DNA from 2 places in the Streptomyces sp. NPDC058086 genome. Region 1 is predicted to be linked to the other one. Evidence: predicted binding sites of a transcription regulator. Region 1 holds the regulator's gene; the other holds the start of a gene.
What was found. The regulator HspR, encoded in region 1, represses chaperone genes until heat shock. The targets are predictions, from matches to a motif close to TTGAGNNNNNNNNNCTCAA.
Positions count from the first base shown of each region.

Region 2: the regulator HspR is predicted to act here: its motif matches at 7,072-7,090, upstream of lon (endopeptidase La).

Region 1 covers NZ_JBHVST010000135.1:6,647-17,064, forward strand. Annotated here, with positions in the region: gene ACFVWD_RS51020 (transglutaminase N-terminal domain-containing protein) at 1-845, shown strand, start outside; gene ACFVWD_RS51025 (hypothetical protein) at 879-1,058, opposite strand; gene ACFVWD_RS51030 (hypothetical protein) at 1,125-1,616, opposite strand; gene ACFVWD_RS51035 (sugar ABC transporter substrate-binding protein) at 2,050-3,177, opposite strand; gene ACFVWD_RS51040 (hypothetical protein) at 3,552-4,088, shown strand; gene ACFVWD_RS51045 (PA14 domain-containing protein) at 4,208-6,235, shown strand; gene ACFVWD_RS51050 (fibronectin type III domain-containing protein) at 6,243-7,961, shown strand; gene ACFVWD_RS51055 (heat shock protein transcriptional repressor HspR) at 8,019-8,471, opposite strand; gene dnaJ (molecular chaperone DnaJ) at 8,476-9,660, opposite strand; gene grpE (nucleotide exchange factor GrpE) at 9,694-10,353, opposite strand; gene dnaK (molecular chaperone DnaK) at 10,350-10,418, opposite strand, start outside.
Region 2 covers NZ_JBHVST010000062.1:33,148-43,565, forward strand. Annotated here, with positions in the region: gene ACFVWD_RS36335 (nitrate- and nitrite sensing domain-containing protein) at 1-1,958, opposite strand, end outside; gene ACFVWD_RS36340 (protein phosphatase 2C domain-containing protein) at 2,351-3,139, shown strand; gene ACFVWD_RS36345 (MarR family winged helix-turn-helix transcriptional regulator) at 3,158-3,589, opposite strand; gene ACFVWD_RS36350 (MarR family winged helix-turn-helix transcriptional regulator) at 3,602-4,120, opposite strand; gene ACFVWD_RS36355 (hypothetical protein) at 4,385-4,549, shown strand; gene lon (endopeptidase La) at 4,632-7,049, opposite strand; gene ACFVWD_RS36365 (sulfatase-like hydrolase/transferase) at 7,423-8,235, shown strand; gene ACFVWD_RS36370 (rhomboid-like protein) at 8,273-9,199, opposite strand; gene ACFVWD_RS36375 (TetR family transcriptional regulator C-terminal domain-containing protein) at 9,344-10,000, opposite strand; partial or broken gene ACFVWD_RS36380 (IS200/IS605 family accessory protein TnpB-related protein) at 10,267-10,418, opposite strand, start outside.

The DNA.
Region 1 (10,418 bases):
CCGTGACACGCCGGCTGCGGATCCGGCACACCACCCGCGTCTCGTACGCACAGGCCGCGGTCTCCTCCCACAACGAGGTCCGCATGACCCCCCTGACACTCCCCGGCCAGACGACCCTGGACGCCAGGGTCACGGTCAACCCGACCACGCCCACCTGGTCGTACTGGGACTACTGGGGCACCCAGGTGACGGGCTTCGACCTGATGGAACCGCACGAGGACCTGACCATCACGGCGTCGAGCCTGGTGGAAACGGCCCCACCGGGCCCGCCGGCCCCCGCGCCGACCTGGGCGGAGGTCGCGAGAACGACGGCGAACTCCCGCCTCCTGGAGTACGCGTCCCCGACCACCCGTACGACGGTGACACAGGAGCTGGTGGAGCGGGCGAGGTCGGCGTCGACGGGCCTGGACCCACACGAGACGGCGGTCGCGGTCTCGTCCATGGTCACCGACCAGGTCTCGTACATCCCCGGCGCCACCGGTGTGAACACCGGCGCCGTGGAGGCCTGGGAACAGGGTGCGGGCGTCTGCCAGGACATCGCCCACCTGACGGCGGCCCTCCTGCGCGGCCTGGGCCTGCCCACCCGCTATGTCTCCGGCTACCTCCACCCCGAACGCGAGGCCGAACTCCACCGCCCCGTCGCCGGCCAGAGCCACGCCTGGATCGAGTACTGGGCCGGCGACTGGACCGGCTACGACCCCACCAACAGCACCCGGGCCGACGAGTCCCACGTCGTGGTCGGCCGCGGCCGCGACTACGACGACGTGACCCCTCACAAGGGGATCTACCGGGGGGTGGCCGGGGGGCCGCCGGAGGTGACGGTGGAGTTCACCCGGGTGGCGTGAGGATGCGGTTTCCCCCGGAGGTCGGGCGCGGGCTCAGCTCCGCTTGGGCCCGGTGATCGTCTCCCCGATCACGAAACCCTTGGCGGGGCCTTCGGGGACGGTGACGTCGGTGCCGTAGGGGACTCGGTGCACTCCGACCCAGTCGGCCTTCTCCGGCTGGGGCTCGGTGAGGACGGTGACGGTGCCCTGGTTGTCGTGGTCGTCGATGATCACGTAGCGACGAACCCCGCACCGTACTCGCCACCACCCCGGAGGGGCTCGCCGCCCTCCTCGAACATCTCAGGCCGCGGCCCAGCTCGTGAGCAGGGCCTCGCGGGCCGCCCGCCAGGGCGTCACGCCGTCGCCCTCGACGCTCCCCCACTCCAGCAGCCGCGCCACGTCCGCCGTACCGTCCACGAACCGGTTCAGCAGTGCCACCGACAACTCGTACTCGGACTGGACGTAGCCGCCGACGGCCGCGGTGTACACCGTCAGCTCGGCCTTCTCCTCGTCCGTCCGTACATGGAGTTCGAACGCGGGCGGTGCCTCACCGCCGCCCGTCGCCATGTCGAGGACCGTGTCCATCACGTTGTTCACCAGCCACCGGGTACTGGAGCGCACCTGCACGTCGTGGACGGTGACCTCACGGACATCCGCCCAGGGCCAGAACCCCTGCTGGCCCGTGCCCACAGCCTGAAGCCCCTCGGGGGTGAGCCGCACCCCGCGCCCGTACCCCTCGGGCTCGGCGCCCACGTACACGTTCTCCTTGGTGATCCAGAACAGGCCGATCATGGCCACGGACGCCTCCAGCGCAACTAGCGCATCAAACACAACAAGCACGGTCCCCCTCTGAGACACGCGCAGCCCCGAAACGGTTCACCTGGCGATCACGCTGCCGCCGACTTCTCCTGGAGCACCCGAGAGGAGCCCGGAGATGAGCGACGCCGGCCGCGCGCGGCGCCGCCCACCGCGGCCGTGAGCGCGGGTACGTCCCGCCGATGCCGACGGCTGAGAGCGAGAGCGTCGCCCTGGAACCGGAGCGGCTGCGCCTGGCCCCCGCCCTCCCTCGCGGCCGCCACCTCGTGCACGGCGCCGGCGCTGACGATATGGCAGTCGATGGGGCGCCGACCCCTGATCCGACGAACGCGCGGGAGCCCCTCGCCCAGGGCTCCCGCGCGTTCGTCAGTGCAGCACGTCGGTACAGGTCGTCAGTGCGGAAGCACGACTACTTGAGGCCGATCGCCGTGCAGTCCGCCTTGGTCGAGGCCGCGCAGATCTGCTTGACGGTGTAGATGCCGTCCTGGATCACCGTCTCCTTGATGTTCGCCTTGGTCAGGGCGACCACGGGCATCAGCTGGGAGGGAATCTTCTTGTTCGTGGGGCTGTCGACCTTGTCGCGGGTGAGCGCGTCGAACTCGATGCCACGCCCCTGGACCTTCGCCACGGCCATCTCGGCGGCCGCGGAGGCCTCGTCGGGGTAGGACTTGTAGACGCTCATGTACTGCTCGCCCCGGACGATCCGCTGCACCGCGTCCAGCTCGGCGTCCTGGCCGGTGACCGGCGGCACCTTGCTGACGCCCATGGTCTTCAGGGCGTCGATGACGGCACCCGCGAGTCCGTCGTTGGCGGAGTAGACACCGGCGATGTTGTTGAGGCCGATGGCCGTGATGGCCTTCTCCATGTTGGCCTTGCCGACGGCCGGGTCCCAGTCCTTGGTGTCGTACGACTTGGAGATGACGACCTTGCCGTTGAGCTCACCCAGGGCGCCCGCCTTGAACTGCGCCGCGTTCGGGTCGGTGGGCGAGCCGTTCATCATGACGATCTTCTTCGAGGTGGCGTCGGTGCCGAGCGCCTCCAGGAGGGCCTTGCCCTGGACCTGGCCGACGAGCTCGTTGTCGAAGGAGATGTAGGCGTCGATCGGGCCCTGCGCCAGACGGTCGTAGGCGATGACGGGGATGCCCGCGTCCTTGGCCTTCTGCACATCGCTCGCGATGGCCTTGGAGTCCACCGCGTCGACGAGGATCACGTCGACCTTGTCGGCCACCATCTGCTGGAACTGCTGGCTCTGCTTGGTGGCGTCCTGAGCCGCGTTGGCGTAGTCGACCTTGCCCTTGTTGTTCGTGAGCTTGGCGACCTGCTGCTCGATGATCGGGTAGTCGAACTTCTCGTAACGGGTGTTGGCCTTCTCCGGGAGGAGCAGACCAACCGTGATGTCGTCACCCTTGGTCGGGCTCGCCTTGGTGCTGCTGCCGCCGATCCCGTCCACGACACCGCACGCGGCGAGGGAGACGGTCATCGCGGAGCAGGCCAGGGCTATGGCGGTACGACGAAGCCGGGTGTTACGAGTGTTCACATCAGGTGCCTTCCGGGCGAGGTAGCTGCTTTGCGACCCAGGTGGCTGAAAGCCAACGCGGCGATCACCTCAGCGTCAAGGAGTAACCACTTAACGAGATGGCAACAGCATTCTGTGTTCCCCAAGTGAACACGATGGGAAGGGGGTGCGCCGCCACTTCCACAGAACCCCTCTGATTGACTTGCGTCACTCGCTCCCCGGCGGCATACAACCCACCCCCACGCCCGGGAGTCTCCAAGGTGGCCGCGCACACCGCAGCACGGATCAGGGGAAGCATGGGACCAGTTGGACGGGGTGGACCGGCGCTCGCCACGACACTGACGATCGCCACCACCGGGGGCCTGCTCGCCATATCGTGAGCACCCGCCTCCGCCGTGAGCAGCTGCGCATCACCGGCGTACAAGCGGCAGTTCTACGCGAACACCACCTTCTCCGGCACACCGAAGAAAACGGACTGCGACGGCGCGGTCGGCGAGAACTGGGGCACGAAGGCCCCCGCCTCCGGCCTCCCGAAGGACAACTTCGGCGTCCGCTGGACCGTGACAAGGGACTTCGGCTCCGGCGGGCCCTTCACCCTTCCCGTCGCCGCCCAGAACGGCCTGCGCGTCGACTACGCCAACTGGACCGGCGCCGCCAACGTCTCCTTCGCCTACAATCCGCGCACCTCGGCCTCCGTCGACAAGGTCAAGCCCCTCACCCCGACGGGCCCCTCCGTGGCGTACGACAAAGCCACCGGCAAGGCCAAGCCGACCTGGGCGAAGAACCAGGAACTGGACCTCTCCGGATACCGCGTCCACCGCCGTCTCAAAGGCAGCACCACCAGGTCGAAACCGGCCACGACGACCACCACCTCGTACACGGACACGACCGTGCCCGCGACCGGCGACACCTACTACTACGAGGTCGCCTGACGTTCAAGGTCGCCCGACCTTCAAAGGGCGGCAAAGATCCGTACAACCAATCCCCTTCCTTGTCGGTCCTGATCGTCAACGGCTTTGCCCGCCGTTGACGATCGGGACCGAAGGAACGCATGAAACCAGCCAGACGCACGACGGTCGCGACCGCCACCGTCCTCGTGCTCACCACCGCAGGCGGCCTCCTCACCGCCACCTCCGCCGCCGCGGCCACCACCTGCACCTCGCCGGTCTACAAGCGGCAGTTCTTCGCGAACACCGCCTTCTCGGGGACGCCGAAGAAGACCGACTGCGACACCGCGGTCAGCGAGAACTGGGGCACGAAGGCCCCCGCCTCCGGCCTCCCGAAGGACAACTTCGGCGTCCGCTGGACCGCGACAAGGGACTTCGGCTCCGGCGGGCCCTTCACCCTTCCCGTCGCTGCCCAGGACGGCATCCGCGTCTACCTCGACAACACCCGCAAGGTCGACCTCTGGAAGAACGTCTCCTCGACGGTGAAAAAGACCGTCAACCTCACGATCCCTTCCGGCAAGCACACCCTGCGCGTCGACTACGCCAACTGGACCGGCGCCGCCAACGTCTCCTTCGCCTACACCCCCCGCACCACCGCCACCGTCGACAAGGTCAAGCCGCTCGCGCCGACCGGCGCGGGGTTCGACGAGTTCCCGGACGCGGAGAACCTCCCCCTCGTCAAGGTCACCTGGGCCGCGAACAAGGAGATGGACCTCGCCGGCTACCGCGTCTACCGGCGGGTGAAGGGCACCGGTACCTGGACGAAGGTGGCCACGACCACCAGCCGGGGCCACACGGACGCCCCGCCGGCCACGGGCCAGTCGTACTACTACGAGGTCCGCGCCTACGACAAGGCGGGCAACGAGTCGGCCGGCGGCGCCGACCAGGGGCCGGTCACCACGGACGACCACACCGCGCCCGCCGCTCCGGTCCTCACCGCCACCGCCACGGAGGCGTCCAACAACCTCTCCTGGACGGCCTCCGCGGACGCGGCCACCTACCGGATCCTCCGCAAGCGGGACACCTCGACCTCGTACACCGAGCTCGCCGAGACCACGGCCACCGCGTACACCGACACCACGGCGTCGTACGGCAAGGCGTACGACTACAAGGTCAGCGCCGTCGACGCGGCCGGGAACGCCGCGGCCTCCGCCGTCGTGCGCAGCAGGCGCACCATCTCTCCGCCCACGAACGTGGTGGCGACCACGCCCAGTTGGGGTGCGGTCTTCACCTGGACGGAGCCCGCGGGCGGCGACACCGCCGACTACGAGGTGTATCGCTCGGAGACCTCTCCGGTGAACATCGCGAGCGCCTACCCCGTCGACTGTCGCAGCCGTAAGACCCGCACCGACGTGGCCGGCAACACGATCCGCAGCTGCACCGACTACGACGGCGACCAGGGCCGCACCTACCACTACGTGATGATCCGGAAGAACACCGCGGGTCTGTGGTCCACCGGCTCCGCGGAGCTGACCGTCACCCGGCCCGGCGACGAGATCCCGCCGCCGAACGTGACCGGCCTGACGGCCGAGCCGCTGGAGTACGGCGTCAAGCTCGACTGGGACGACAGCACGGCGACGGACCTGGACCACTACGAGGTCTACGAGTACCGGTCGTGCTGCACGCCGGAGTTCCTGGGCGAGGTGCCGGCCGGCACCTCGGAGTTCGTCGTCGGTCCGGAGCCGGCTGACGGCGAGGAGAAGACCTACGTCGTCATCCCGGCCGACATCTACGGCAACTACGCCGAGTGGACGGGAGCGTACTGGGACCGTCCCGTCTCCACCGTCACCGTCACCGAACTCGACCTCAGGCCGACCACCGTCCCCGAGGACACCGCGCCCTGCTCCGTGCTCACCTATACGACCCTCGGCGACGCGGGCGGCATGTACATCGAGTGCGCCGACTCGGTGGCCACGGAGGCCGCCGGCATCAACGTGTACCGCTGGGACCGCGCGACGAGCACCTACGTCCGCGTGACGAACGTCCCCCTGGCGCCCACCGCCACCAACTACACGGACACCACCATGCCCGCCGGCACGACCGTCTACTACCTGCTCTCGGTCGTCGCACCCGACGGCTCGGAGACCTTCAGCAACGTGGACTCCAGTGTGTCCCTGCCGAGCGGAGCCTGACCTCCCGATGAAGACCACCCTGCGGGCGGCGGCCGTGGTGCTGGCCACCACGGCCGGTTTCCTCACCACCGTGGCCACCCCCACCGCCTCCGCCACGACGAACTGCGTCTCCCCCGTCTACAAGCGGCAGTTCTTCGCGAACACCGCCTTCTCCGGGACGCCGAAGAAGACCGACTGCGACACCACGGTCAGCGAGAACTGGGGCACGAAGGCCCCCGCCTCCCGCCTCCCGAAGGACAACTTCGGCGTCCGCTGGACCGTGACGAGGGACTTCGGATCGGGAGGCCCCTTCGCCCTTCCCGTCGCCGTCCAGGACGGTCTGCGCGTCTACCTCGACGGCACCCGCAAGGTCGACCTCTGGAAGAACGTCTCCTCGACGGTGAAAAAGACCGTCAACCTCACGATCCCTTCCGGCAAGCACACCCTGCGCGTCGACTACGCCAACTGGACCGGCGCCGCCAACGTCAGCTTCGGCTACAGCCCCCGCACCACCGCCACCGTCGACAAGGTCAAGCCCCTCGCGCCGACCGGGACTTCCGTCTCGTACGACACGGCGGGCGGCAACGCCAAGCTGGGCTGGGCGAAGAACAAGGAGATGGACCTCGCGGGGTATCACGTCTACCGCCGTCTCAAGGGCAGCGCCGCCTGGTCGAGACTGGGTGCGCCGACCACCACCTCGTACACGGACACGACCGTGCCCGCGACCGGCGACACCTACTACTACGAGGTCCGCGCCCACGACAAGGCCGGCAACGAGTCGACGGGCACCGCCGACCAGGCCGTGACCACCGTCGACCGGACGGCGCTCGCCGCGCCCGCCGGGCTGATCGCCACCTCCGTGTCCCGTGGGCTGCAGCTCGACTGGAACGGGGTCACGGGAGCGGTGTCCTACCGCGTCTACCGGGCGCCGAGCGAGAACGGCGTGTACAGCCCGGTGGACAGTACGGACAAGCTCTCGTACCTGGACACCTCGGCCGTCGAGAGCGTCACCTACTACTACCGGGTGACCGTTCTCGACGCGGCGGGCAACGAGTCCGCGCGTTCCGTGGCCGCCGCCGGGGAGCGCGAGGACCTCACCCCGCCGCCCGCCGTCACCGGGCTGACGGTCACTCCGACCGAGTACGGCTTCGAGCTGGAGTGGGACAAGAACCCGGCCGCCGACCTCGGGAGGTACACCGTCTACCGGGGTGAACTCTGGGGCGACGAGGGCGACGAGCAGGTGTGCGCCGGAACGCTGACGGAGTACCTGCCGGCCGACACCACCTCGTACTCGTACACCACCCGACCGGACGGCGACCGCGTCTGCTTCTTCGTCGACGCCATCGACACGTCCTGGAACTCCTCCTTCAAGTGGACCCGGACGGCCGAGGCCGTGGCGGCGACCGAGCTCGACACCACGCCGAGCGTGCCGACGCCCGAGGGCTCGCCGCTGCGTCTGGAGGCGACTGGGGCGGAGGGCGACGAGGGCAACCGCCTGACCTGGTCCGGGCTCGGAGCGGGCGACGAGGAGTCCGCCGAGCCCGCGCAGGGCTTTCGCCTCTATCGGTGGAACCCCGCCACCGCCGCGTACGAGAAGATCCACGAGACCTCGGCCGGAGCGTTCGAGTACTTCGACACCGGCGCGAAGCGCGGCACCACGTCCTACTACTGGGTGACCGGTGTGAAGGCCGACGGCACCGAGACCCTGCCCGCCGGCGACTGGACGGTCACGGCGCCCGCCAAGTGACGCGCAGGGGCCCGGAGGCTCAGCCTCCGGGCCCCTGCGACAGATGGGCGTCGGACGTCAGTCCGAGGACTGCTGCCTCTTCGGGCGCCAGACCACCAGCGCGCTCGTCTGCTGGACCTCCTGGTACGGGACCAGGTCACGGCGGTACGAGGCGTGCACCGCGGCCTCGCGCTGCTGCATCGCGGCAGCGGCGCCGTCCAGGGCCGATTCCAGTTCCGCGACTCGGGACTGGAGGGCGGCGACCTGGTTCTCCAGCTCGATGATGCGCTTGATGCCGGCCAGGTTGATGCCCTCGTCCTGGGACAGCGCCTGCACCGTGCGGAGCAGCTCGATGTCGCGGGCCGAGTAGCGCCGGCCGCGCCCGGCGGTGCGGTCCGGGGAGACCAGGCCGAGGCGGTCGTACTGGCGCAGGGTCTGCGGGTGCAGGCCGGAGAGCTGGGCCGCCACCGAGATGACGTAGACCGGGGTCTCCTCGGTCAGTTCATAGGGGTTCCGACGACGGCCGTCCATCTGCTCATGCTCCCTTCGCGGCCTGGAAGAGCTCCGCCCGTGGGTCCTCGCCCGCGGTTGCCTCGCGATACGCCTCCAGGGCGTCGCGAGCCTTGCCCGACACGTCCGTGGGGACCGCGACCTCGACGGTGACGAGGAGGTCGCCGCGCGTACCGTCCTTGCGGACGGCACCCTTGCCGCGGGCCCGCATCGTACGGCCGTTGGGCGTGCCCGGGGGCAGTTTCAGGGTGACCGGGGGGCCGCCCAGCGTCGGTACACGCACCTCGCCGCCGAGCGCCGCCTCCGTGAAGGTGACGGGCACGGTGACGGTGAGGTTGTCGCCCTTGCGGCCGAAGACCGGGTGGGCGTCCACGTGGACCGTGACGTACAGGTCGCCCGCCGGGCCGCCCCGTTCGCCGGGTGCGCCCTTGCCGCGCAGGCGGATGCGCTGGTTGTCGCTCACTCCCGCCGGGATGCGGACCTGCATCGTGCGCGAGGACTTGGCGCGGCCGCTGCCGTGGCAGATCTCGCAGGGGTTCTCCGCGATCAGACCGCGGCCCTTGCAGTCCGGGCAGGGGTCCGTGAGCGAGAAGCCGCCGCCGGAGCCGCGGGCGACCTGGCCGGTGCCGACGCACGTCGGGCACACGCGCGGTGTGCCGTTCGCGTCGCCGGTGCCCGAACAGGCCTTGCAGGGCGCCTGGGACGTCATCCGCAGCGGGACCGTCGCGCCGTCCACCGCCTCGGTGAAGCTGAGCGTCACCTCGGTGTCGATGTCCTGGCCGCGCCGGGGCTGGGTCCGCGTACCGGTGCCCGCGCCGCCACGGTTGAACAGGCCCCCGAAGACGTCTCCGATGCCGCCGCCGAAGCCGCCGGCACCGCCCGCTCCGCCCTGGGCACCGCCTCCGAAGAGGTCGCCCAGGTCGAAGTTGAAGTTGCCGCCGCCCGCGCCGGGACCCGGACGGAAGCCACCGTTGCCGAAGAGGGCGCGTGCCTCGTCGTACTCCTTGCGCTTCTTGGGGTCTCCGAGCACGTCGTTCGCCTCGGAGATCTCCTTGAAGCGCTCCTCGGCCTTGGCGTTGCCCTTGTTGGCGTCCGGGTGGAACTCGCGGGCGAGCTTCCGGTACGCCTTCTTGATCTCTGCCTCGGTGGCGTCCTTGGGGACGCCGAGGACCTTGTAGAAGTCCTTCTCGATGAAGTCCTTGGTGCTCATCCTCGACGCCCCTCCTCTCTCATGCGTTCAACGTCAGCCCTCGTCCGGGCCACCGCTCTCCTTGTCGTCGGCCGCCTCGGCCTCGTCGGCCTTCACGGTCTGCGCCCCCGGCTGAGGTTCGGCGACCGCCACCCGCGCGGGGCGGATGGTGCGCTCGCCGATGCGATACCCCGGCTGCAGAATCGCCACGCACGTCGTCTCCGTGACGTCCGGCGCGTACGAGTGCATCAGGGCCTCGTGGATCATCGGGTCGAAGGGCTCGCCCTCCTTGCCGAACTGCTGGAGGCCCATCTTCGCCGCGACGGTCTCCAGCGACTCGGCCACCGACTTGAAGCCGCCGACCAGTTCGCCGTGGTCCCGCGCGCGGGCGATGTTGTCGAGCACGGGCAGGAGTTCGGTCAGGAGGTTCGCGATGGCGATCTCCTTGACCGCGATCCGGTCGCGCTCGACCCGGCGGCGGTAGTTCTGGTACTCGGCCTGGAGCCGCTGGAGGTCCATCGTGCGCTCGCCGAGCGCCGTACGGACCTGGTCCAGCTGTGCGGTCAGACCGGCCGTCTGTGCTGCTGATGCGTCCCCGGCCGGGGCCGCCGCCTCCTCCGTGGAGGGGGTGGCGGCCTTCGGCTCGGCGTCGTCAGGGGTGGCGCCGGAGGGGACGTCAGACTTCTCTTCGAAGCCCGGGGTCTCCTCCGTCACGCGGCACCGTCCTTGCGCTCCTCGTCGACGATCTCGGCGTCGACGACGTCGTCATCGGCCTTGGC
Region 2 (10,418 bases), on a different contig from region 1:
TAGGCGTCCTCCGGGTCGAACTCGGAGAGGCGGGCGTTGAGCTGGGCCATCCGGTCGGCGGCCATGCCGATGCCCTCGTCCTGCACGGAGAGCATCACCTCGCCGTTCTCCAGCAGCCAGCCGGAGACCTCGACGGGCAGGTCCGGCGGCGAGAACGAGGAGGCGTTCTCCAGGAGTTCGGCCACCAGGTGCGAGAGGTCGTCCGCGGCGAACCCGGCGAGATGCGCGTGCGGCGGCAACACGGCGATACGGACGCGCTCGTACCGCTCGATCTCACTGACCGCGGCCCGTACGACGTCGACCAGCGGGACGGGGCCCGCGTGGTGCTGGACGTGCTCGTGGCCGGCGAGGACGAGCAGGTTCTCGCTGTGGCGCCGCATGACGGTCGCGAAGTGGTCCAGCTTGAAGAGCGTGCCGAGGCGGTCCGGGTCCTGCTCGCGCTCCTCCAGGCCCTCGATGACCCCGAGCTGTCGCTCGACCAGGCCCAGGGTGCGCAGCGCGAGGTTGACGAAGGTGCCGTGGATGGTGCCGCGCACCTGCTCCAGGTGGGCCGCCGCGTCGGCGAGTTCCGCGCGCAGCCTGTCGCGCTCGTCGGCCATCAGCTGGCGCTGCCCGATGAGGTGCTTGCGGTCCGCTTCGAGGGTGGTCAGCCGCTCATGGAGCGCGGCGGCGTGCGCGTGCAGCGCGTTGACGGAGCGGACCACCTGGGCGAACTCGTCGTTGCGGCCGGTGAACTTCACCGGCTCCTGCGCTCCCGGGTCCGCGGCCAGGCGGGCCGAGCCCAGGCGCAGCACGGCCAGCGGACGGGTGAGCGTACGGGCCATGGCCATCGAGACGCCGACCGCGACCAGCAGCAGGGTGCCGATGAGGGCGATCCGGACCTCCAGCGCGGTGACGTCGTCGTCCCGCAGCCGCTCCAGGTCCTTGGTGCGGTGGTCGTTGAGCGAGGCCTCACTGCCGCGCATCAGCTCGACGCGGGCGGAGAGCGCCGCGTCCACCTTGTTCGTACTGGAGTCGAGCTCGGAGTCGGAGAGCGTCGGCTGGTCGGTGAGGTCGGTGAGGTACTTGTCCGCGGTCGTGACGTCGGGTCCGGTGACCGTGGAGTCGTACGAGGCCTTGGCGTCCTTGGGGGCCGTCTCGCGGAAGTCCGCGAGGGCCGCGTCCGAGCGGAGCCGGGCCTGCTGAGCGGCGGCGCTGAGCGCGTCGCGCTGCTTGGTGTCGGCCGAGGACGAGCTGCTGGTGGTGGACGCCAGGCCGGTGACGGGGTTGATGACCGTCTGGGTGGTGCGCGGGATGTTGAGGGCCGCGAGGAGCAGTCCGCGGGCGGCGGCGGACTGCTGGACCGCGGAGTCCAGCTCGGCGAGGGCGTGCGCGCCGGAGCCCGCGCGGGGCGGCAGCTGCTCGGCCAGGTCCTCGGCGAGGGCGTGGAGTTCGGTGATGACGTCGGAGTACGCCTCGTGCGCTTCGAGAGCGGTGCTCTTGCCGGTGAGCGCCGCTCTGCGGGCGGTGCCGATGCCGTCCAGGTCCTTCAGGAGGACGGCGGGCGCGTCCTCGTCCGCCCGCACCTCGTCGACCTGCCGGTCGACCCGGGCGCTGCGCTGCTCGGAGGGCGCCTTGGACTTCGGCCGGCCCGCGGCGATGTACGAGGTGACCTCGTCGCGCTCGTCGGCCAGCGAGTGGGCGAGCGTCAGCGCCTGCTGGGTCCGCCCGGCGAGCGTCACCAGGTTCTGGGAGTCGTTCAGCTGCTCGGAGGCCGCGAGGACCGTGGGGGCTCCGGCACCTGCGATGGCGGCCGCGACGACCGCCACGGCGACGATCAGCCGATTGCGCACGTGAGCGGAGCGGCCCTTGCCCGCGGGGGTGTGCCCCGCGGCACCCCGCGTGCGTTCCGCACCCCCGTCGGAGGCCGACTGCTTGCCTGTGCGCCGAGGCCGCATTTTCTGCACCGGTGCTCGCATTCCTGACTCGTGTACCCAAGGGCCCGGGTGACGTTCCGTCAACTGGGCGTCCGCCCTCCCCAAGCTCTCGACTTCGCTCGAGCAGGGGGTGTCCCATCGGCTCCCGACCCTCCCAGTGCCGGTGGGCAGTGGTCCCGCATCGTCCGGCCCGCCACCCGAAGGAGTGAACCCCGGACGGGAGTTGGCGGGCAAGTTCCTCTGGCGCGTGCGACCCCCCTGTGCGGCGGGCCGGTTGGACGTCTGCGGCGCGCTTTGGCAGTATTCGCCGCCACGCCTTGCCGGAGTCGATCATTCCATGCCAAACCCGGCGGCTGAGCTGCTGGTCCGCACCGGTCCCGCGACCGTTGCCAGCCTTTCGTGGACCTTGTGAAGGGCTCGTGCAGACTGGCTGGATGCGCATCGAACTCGTCTCCGAGCCGGGCGATCCGGCCCGCCCCAATGAGGACTTCGCATCGGTCGGCCTTCCGGCGTCAGGACAAGGGGGATCACTGGTCGTCCTCGACGGCGTGACTCCCCCGCCGGGCGACGACGGCTGTCTGCATTCCGTCCACTGGTTCTCCGCACGCCTCGGCGGAGCCCTGACCGAACTGTCCGTTTCCCGCCGGGATCTGACCTTGGTGGAGATCCTTTCCCGGTCCATCCGGCGCACTTCCGAGGCCCACTCCGACACCTGTGACCTTTCTCACCCGCGTACGCCCCAGGCAACCGTGGTCCTCGCCCGCTGGTCGGCCGACCTCGTCGAGTACCTGGTCCTCTCCGACTCGGCCCTTTTGCTGGAGTCCCCCGCGGGCGCGGTGACACCGCTCCTGGACGACCGCCTCACCCGTGTCCCCCGCGCCTCCCTCGCCTCGGACGCGATCGCCGACGCGACCGTCCGCAACAAGGAGGGGGGCTTCTTCACGGCCGCCGCCGATCCGTCGGTCGCGGCCCGGGCGGTGACGGGGACCGTGCCCCGGGCCGAGGTCCGTGCCCTGGCAGCCCTGACGGACGGCGCGACCCGCTGGCTGGAGAAGTTCGGGGAGGGCGACTGGGGCGGCCTGTTCACCGTCGTCCGCAAGGAGGGCGCCCAGGCCCTCGTGGACCGCGTACGGACGCTGGAGCGGGCCGACGCCGAGGCGCGGACGCGGCTGGGGCGGAGCAAGACGCACGACGACGCGACGGTGGTGTTCGTGGACTGGTGAGTCGGGCGGATCGGAGTGCTACTTCTCCATGCCCCGGTTCAGCTGATTGAGCAGCCGGGCCAGTTCGGCGACCTCACGCGGGTCCCAGCCCTCGAGTTCGCGGACGTACCGTGCCCGGCGCGCCTCCCGCACCGCGCGGAACCGGTGCCGGCCCTCGTCCGTGAGACGGACGAGCCAGGCACGGCCGTCGGCGGGGTCCGGCTCACGGGCGACCAGACCGAGCTCCTCCAGGGCATGGAGCTGACGGGACATCGTGGCCTTGCCGACGCCGATGTACGCGGCGAGCTCGGTGGCGCGCTGCCGGCCGCACTCGTCGAGGCGGAAGAGGAGCCCGTACGCGGAGGACTCCAGGTCGGGGTGGACCTCGCGGGCCATCTCGCCGGAACTGGCCCTGGCGCGCCGCAGCAGCACGGTCAGCTCCCGCTCCAGCGCGGGGAATTCCTGGTCCATGCCCGCCTCCTCCTACTTCTCCATGCCGAGGTTCAACTGGTGCAGCAGCCGCGCCAGCTCCGCGACCTCGCGAGGATCCCAGTGGGCGAGCTCGCTCACGTACCGGGCGCGCCGCGCCTCGCGCACCTGGCCGACCCGGCTGCGGCCCTCCTCGGTGAGGTGGACGAGCCAGGCACGGCCGTCGGCGGGGTCGGGCTCACGGGCGATGAGGCCGAGCTCCTCCAGGGCGCGCAGCTGGCGGGACATCGTGGCCTTGCCCACGCCGATGTAGCCGGCCAGCTTGGTGGCGCGCTGGCGGCCGCACTCGTCGAGGCGTACGAGGAGTCCGTACGCGGCGGACTCCAGGTCCGGATGGACCTCGCGGGCCATCTCGCCCTGGTTGGCGCGGGCACGGCGCAGGAACACGGTCAACTCGCGCTCCAGGGAGAGGAACTCGGGGTCCGCGCCGCCGTGCGCGGCGGGCTGGTCCACACCCCTGCCCGACCCGTCGAGGCCGGCCGGATACCGGCCTCCGTTCCTGTCCTCGCGCACGTCTGCCCCTCACCCGGTTTCCCGACTCTGAAAGTTTCCGCCAAAGGTGGCCATAGCCACAGCTCCGTAAGTATTTCTCAGGCGTAGACCAACGGCAGCCCACGGCCCCTCTTCCCAGCACGTTCTCCCCGTGCGTAGCTTCGTGAACAGGCACCCAATGGCATGCCCACGCCGCCAGGTCGACGAGGACCTGCCCCCACTCACGGCACGCATGCCCGCACCATTCCCCCCACCTGGCTCCATCGAGCCCTTCGGAGGCACGTCATGCCCGTGCACAGATCCGGAACGCCCCACCGCCTGCGCCTGCTCGCGCCGGGAACCCTGCTCGCCGCCTTCTCCCTGCTCTGCGCCCCGCCTTCCTCCTCCGCCGCCGACACACCCGCCCGGGGCTCCGCCCGCATGGGATTTCAGGCGACCGATGTCGGCTGACAGTCGACAGAGACGGCTGACGGCACGGCGAAGGCCCGGGCCTCCCTCACGGGACCCGGGCCTTCCCTTCCGGCAGCGTCCGTCACGCCGCTACCGGAACCTCCGGCGTCACGCCGTTCGTGGCCGGCGACAGCGCCAGTTCCAGGACCTGGCGGACGTCCGTGACGGCGTGGACGTCCAGCTTCTCCAGCACCTCGGCCGGGACGTCGTCCAAGTCGGCCTCGTTGCGCTTCGGGATGATGACCGTGGTGACACCCGCCCGGTGCGCGGCGAGCAGCTTCTGCTTCACCCCGCCGATGGGCAGAACACGGCCGGTCAGTGAGACCTCACCCGTCATCGCCACGTCCGTGCGGACCAGTCGGCCGGACAGGAGCGAGGCCAGCGCCGTCGTCATGGTGACGCCCGCGCTCGGACCGTCCTTGGGGACCGCGCCCGCCGGGAAGTGGATGTGCACGCCCCGGTCCTTCAGGTCGCCGACCGGCAGTTCCAGCTCGGCGCCGTGCGAGCGGAGGAAGGAGAGCGCGATCTGCGCCGACTCCTTCATCACGTCACCCAGCTGACCGGTCAGGGTCAGACCGGCCGCGCCCGTCTCCGGGTCGGCCAGCGACGCCTCCACGAAGAGGACGTCACCGCCGGCGCCCGTCACGGCCAGACCGGTGGCGACACCGGGCACCGCGGTACGGCGCTCGGCCGGGTCCTGGGCGGACTCGGGCACATGGTGCGGCCGTCCGATGAGTCCGCGCAGATCGGCGTCGGTCACCGTGAAGGGCAGCTTCCGCTCTCCGAGTTCGTGCTGCGCCGCGACCTTGCGGAGCAGGCGTGCGACGGCCCGCTCCAGGTTGCGTACGCCCGCTTCCCGGGTGTACTCCCCGGCGAGCTTGCGCAGCGCGCTCTCGTCGAGCGCGACCTCCTCCTTCTCCAGACCGGCCCGCTCCAGCTGACGCGGCAGCAGGTGGTCACGGGCGATGACGACCTTCTCGTCCTCGGTGTACCCGTCGAGCCGGACCAGTTCCATACGGTCGAGCAGCGCCTCCGGGATGGCTTCGAGCACGTTGGCCGTCGCCAGGAACACCACGTCGCTGAGGTCGAGCTCGACCTCCAGGTAGTGGTCCCGGAAGGTGTGGTTCTGGGCGGGGTCGAGGACTTCCAGCAACGCCGCGGCGGGGTCGCCGCGGAAGTCGGAGCCGACCTTGTCGATCTCGTCCAGCAGGACCACCGGGTTCATGGACCCGGCCTCCTTGATGGCGCGGACGATACGGCCGGGCAGCGCGCCGACGTACGTACGCCGGTGGCCACGGATCTCGGCCTCGTCCCGTACGCCGCCGAGCGCGACCCTGACGAACTTGCGGCCCATCGCGTGCGCGACGGATTCGCCGAGCGAGGTCTTGCCGACACCGGGCGGACCGACGAGTGCGAGCACTGCGCCGCCGCGCCGCCCGCCGACGACGCCGAGACCACGCTCAGAACGCCGCTTGCGCACGGCCAGGTACTCGGTGATGCGCTCCTTCACGTCTTCCAGACCGGCGTGCTCGGCGTCCAGGATGCCCTTGGCGCCCTGGATGTCGTACTCGTCCTCGGTGCGCTCGTTCCACGGCAGTTCCAGGACGGTGTCGAGCCAGGTCCGGATCCAGCCGCCCTCGGGCGACTGGTCGCTGGACCGCTCCAGCTTGTCGACTTCCTTGAGCGCGGCCTCACGGACGTTCTCGGGGAGGTCGGCGGCCTCGACGCGGGTCCGGTAGTCGTCGGACTCCTCGCCCTCCTTGGCGTCGCCGTTCAGCTCGCGCAGTTCCTTGCGGACGGCTTCGAGCTGGCGCCGCAGCAGGAACTCGCGCTGCTGCTTGTCGACGCCCTCCTGGACGTCCTTCGCGATGGACTCGGCGACATCCTGCTCGGCGAGGTGCTCACGCAGCTGCTCGGTGGCGAGCTTCAGCCGGGCGACCGGGTCGGCGGTCTCCAGCAGCGTGACCTTCTGCTCGGTGCTCAGGAACGGGGAGTAACCGGAATTGTCGGCAAGGGCGGACACGTCGTCGATGGCCTGTACGCGGTCCACGACCTGCCAGGCGCCGCGCTTGCGCAGCCAGCTGGTGGCGAGGGCCTTGTACTCCTTGACCAGTTCGGCGACGTGGCCGGGCAGCGGGTCCGGCACGGTCTCGTCGACCCGGGTGCCCTCGACCCACAGGGCGGCACCAGGACCGGTCGTCCCGGCGCCGATCTTCACGCGCCCACGGCCGCGGATCAGCGCGCCCGGGTCGCCGTCGGCCAGTCGGCCGACCTGCTCGACGGTGCCGAGCACGCCCGTGCTCGGGTACGCCCCGTCGATGCGTGGCACCAGCAGCACCTTCGGCTTGCCGGGCTCCGACCGCGCGGCGGCCTGGGCGGCCTCCACCGCGGCGCGTACATCGGCGTCGTTGAGGTCCAGCGGAACCACCATCCCGGGAAGCACGACCTCGTCGTCGAGCGGCAACACGGGCAGGGTGAGCGGTGTGGACGTCGAAGCCATTATCTCTCCCTAGGCAGTCAAGTTGAGCTATGCCGACTCAATGCACGTGAGCCCCGGATTGTTCCCCGGAGTCCGTTCGCTGTGAGCGATCGCTCTCCACGGAGACATCCGTGCAGGTCAGCTGGGTATCCGCCACGCTTCCCTCTTGGCCGGCGCCACTCCGCCGCAAACCCGCGGCGAACGCCTGTGGTGCGGTCAACGCCGTCGGCCCGCCGTCCCTTCCCGTGCGACCGCGCCCGGTCGACGCGGTCGACGCGGTCGCGAGAGTGCAAGAGCACCGCCACACCACCGCAATCGCATTCACAGCCGGCTCCTTCACACTGCAGGCTCATTCACAGGCTGTGGAACCACGCACGGGGAAACGGGGCACGACGTGGGCGAGGGGCAGGAACAGGGACGGGGGCCGACTCGGCGCCGGGCGGTCGTGGGCGCCGGGGCGGCGGCCGTGGCGGCGCTCGGGGCGGCGGCGGTGCGGGCGGCGACGGACGGGGACGGGTCCGAGGAGGCGGCCGAAAGACGGGCGCCCGCGGCGCCGGCCGTCGGGCGGGCCCCCGCCGCCACCGCGACCGCCGCTCCCGGCGGCAATCGTTCCGGACGGCCCAACATCCTCATCCTCGTCGTCGTCACCGACGACCAGCCCAAGGAGACGGAGTGGGCAACACCCGAGACCATCGACTGGCTCGGCGGACACGGTGTGACCTTCGAGCGGGCGCACTCCAACACACCCCTGTGCGCCCCGTCCCGCGCCTCGATCATGTCGGGCCGGTACGCCCACCACCACGGCGTCCTCGACACCCGGCACCCGTACCGCCTCGACCAGCACACCACCGTGCAGCGGCAGCTCCATGACGCCGGCTACCGGACGGGGCTGTTCGGCACCCGGGACCGCGACCATGTGCTCGCCGAGTGGTGGTGGAACCGCCAGGACAAGCAGCCGATCCACAGTTGGGCGACGTACATCGGCAAGACCGAGCAGTACACGGAGTACTACGGCCTCCGCCTGGACCGGCAGGGCCGGCTGCCCGACGGGGTGAACGGCGGCGAGGTCCTCTTCCGCGAGTACTACGACCTGCGCGCCGACCCGTACCAGCTCACCAACAAGCTCCACGGGGCGAGTGCGGAACAGGAGCGCCGCCTCGGTGTCCCGGAGCTGGCCCGACGGCTGACGGCGGCCCGCGCGACCTGACCCGACCGGACCGGACCCGCCGCAACCGCCACGGATGCTAGGCGGCGACGGTGCCGGGCGTCTGAGCGGTGTGTACGGCGGCGGGGGCGCCGGGGCTGTAGGCCGCCGGCGTACGGGCGCGGCGCCAGCCCCGGACCAGCGGCCAGGTGGACACCCCGATCGCCAGGGACATCAGATGCCCCCAGTCCGTCATCGGGTCGGCGAATTCGAGCAGGTCCCCGACGACCATCGAGCCGAAGACCACCAGCAGCGGCCAGCGCAGCCAGGGCCTCAGCAGCCCGGCGAGCGCGCCGACGCTCGTTGCGACGCCGAAACTGATGCCGTAGTCGAGGCGGTGCAGGGAGCTGTCGGGAAGGTCTCCCGCCAGCACGGAAAGGCCGACGGGCACCTCGGTGGCCAGGGTGGCCACGACATGCCCGAGCAGGAAGACTCCGGCGGCCCGCAGGCCGCCTATCCGCCGCTCCAGCGCGGTCAGCACCAGCACGAACCCGATGGCGTACGGCGAGGTGATCCCGCCCGCCATCCACAGCGCGCTGGCCAGCAGCACCAGCACCGGTTCGTGTATGAGGTGCGCGACGTCGGTGCTGGACCCCTGCTGCAAGGCGTGCACGAGGGAGGGGTCCGCGTAGTCGGTGACCATCGCGGTGACGGTGAGTACGGCCGCGTACCCGAAGGTGAAGGGCGTTCCTGTGGGGGTGGGCAGCAGCCGCCAGGGACGGAGCGACCGGAGCCGGGCGAGGGCGCGGGAGACGGGTGGAGCCGATGGGGCGGGTGGGGCGAGTACAGGGGGCGTCGTCGCCGGGCGGGGGGCGGGCAACACGGCCGTGGCGCCGCGTTGTCGCGGCACCCCGTCCAGGAGAAGCGAGCCCGTCTGTGGGTCCTTGAGCGCGGCATCGGCCGAGGAGGCCGTCGGGGCCGTGGTCGTCGCCACTGCCGTCGCCGTCGCGGTCGTGCTCCGGTCCAAGGTGAGGGGCTCCTTCCGTCCCGCCCCACCCTTGGGGGCTCGCGGCGCCGCTGTCTATGACCGACGCCACGTGGGAGGCGATTCATAGCAACCTGATAAGCGCGTACGGCGCCCGCGGTCGCCGTGTCCGCACACGCGTGCGAGTCAGCCCGTATGCGCGTCCGACGGCAGCCCCGCGCCCGAGACGGTGATCGAGCGCAGCGACCGGTCGAGGTAGGCCCGCATCCGGGCGGCCATGTCGACGCCCGCGGGGTCGAGGGCCCACTGCAACTGGATGCCGTCCATGACGGCGGCGAACTCCTCGGCGAGCGCCTCGCAGTCTGTGTCGGGCTTCAGTTCGCCGCTCGCGACCGCCTCGCGCAGCGCACCCGCGCTGACCTCGACGAGATCGGCGCAGCGCTTCACGAAGAACGCGTGGGCGGGGTGGCCGGGATCGCCCGCCTCGGCGAGCAGGACGTTGAACATCTTGGTGCGTCCAGGGCGCCGGCTGTTGTAGTCGGCGAGTCCCACCAGCGCGGCGAAGAACTCGGCGGCCGAGTGCGCCTCGACGGCGAAGAACCGCTCGACGTCGTGCCCCTCGCTGCGCCGCAGTACGCAGACGGGGGCAACTACGGTGCACTGCTCCTCTTCCGCGCGATCGCCGCCGTACTGGATGCACCAGCCGTCCAGTACGTCCGCTCCGTCCAGTAGCCCCCCTTTGAAGAAGCCCGTCACCGCGCTCCGCACCACCCCCTCGACGAGCGCGTCGAGGGGTGCTCTCGCGTATGACGCTGGAGGAGAAGGCGGGGCAAGCTGTTCCACTCCGTGCTCTCCATGAACGCGGACGGCACCTTCACCACCGACGACCCTTCATGCACGTTCCCACTCCCGAGCCGGCCGCGAGCACCCGTCTGGGCATCCCGGGCGCCCTCTCCACCGAGCCACGCCGGTCGCGCGGAGCGCTGCGGGCAGCCGATCGGCACCGAGCGGGAATGAGGTCAGTTTCGGCTTCAACCGGGATGTCCCCGTGCTCGCTCTGGTCATACGGGGGCGGTGCCGTCCTCCCCCAGTGCCTTAAGGCTCGGGACTGACCCCTTCTCTCCGATGGGCAGGGACAGTCGGTGCGTGATGGTCCTGATGCCCGCTTCCAGGTTCCGGACGCGCGCAAGCCGGCTGCGGCGGGCCAGCGCCCACTGGTCGTGCGACGCCTTGGTGATGCTGCCCGCCCAGCGGGACGACG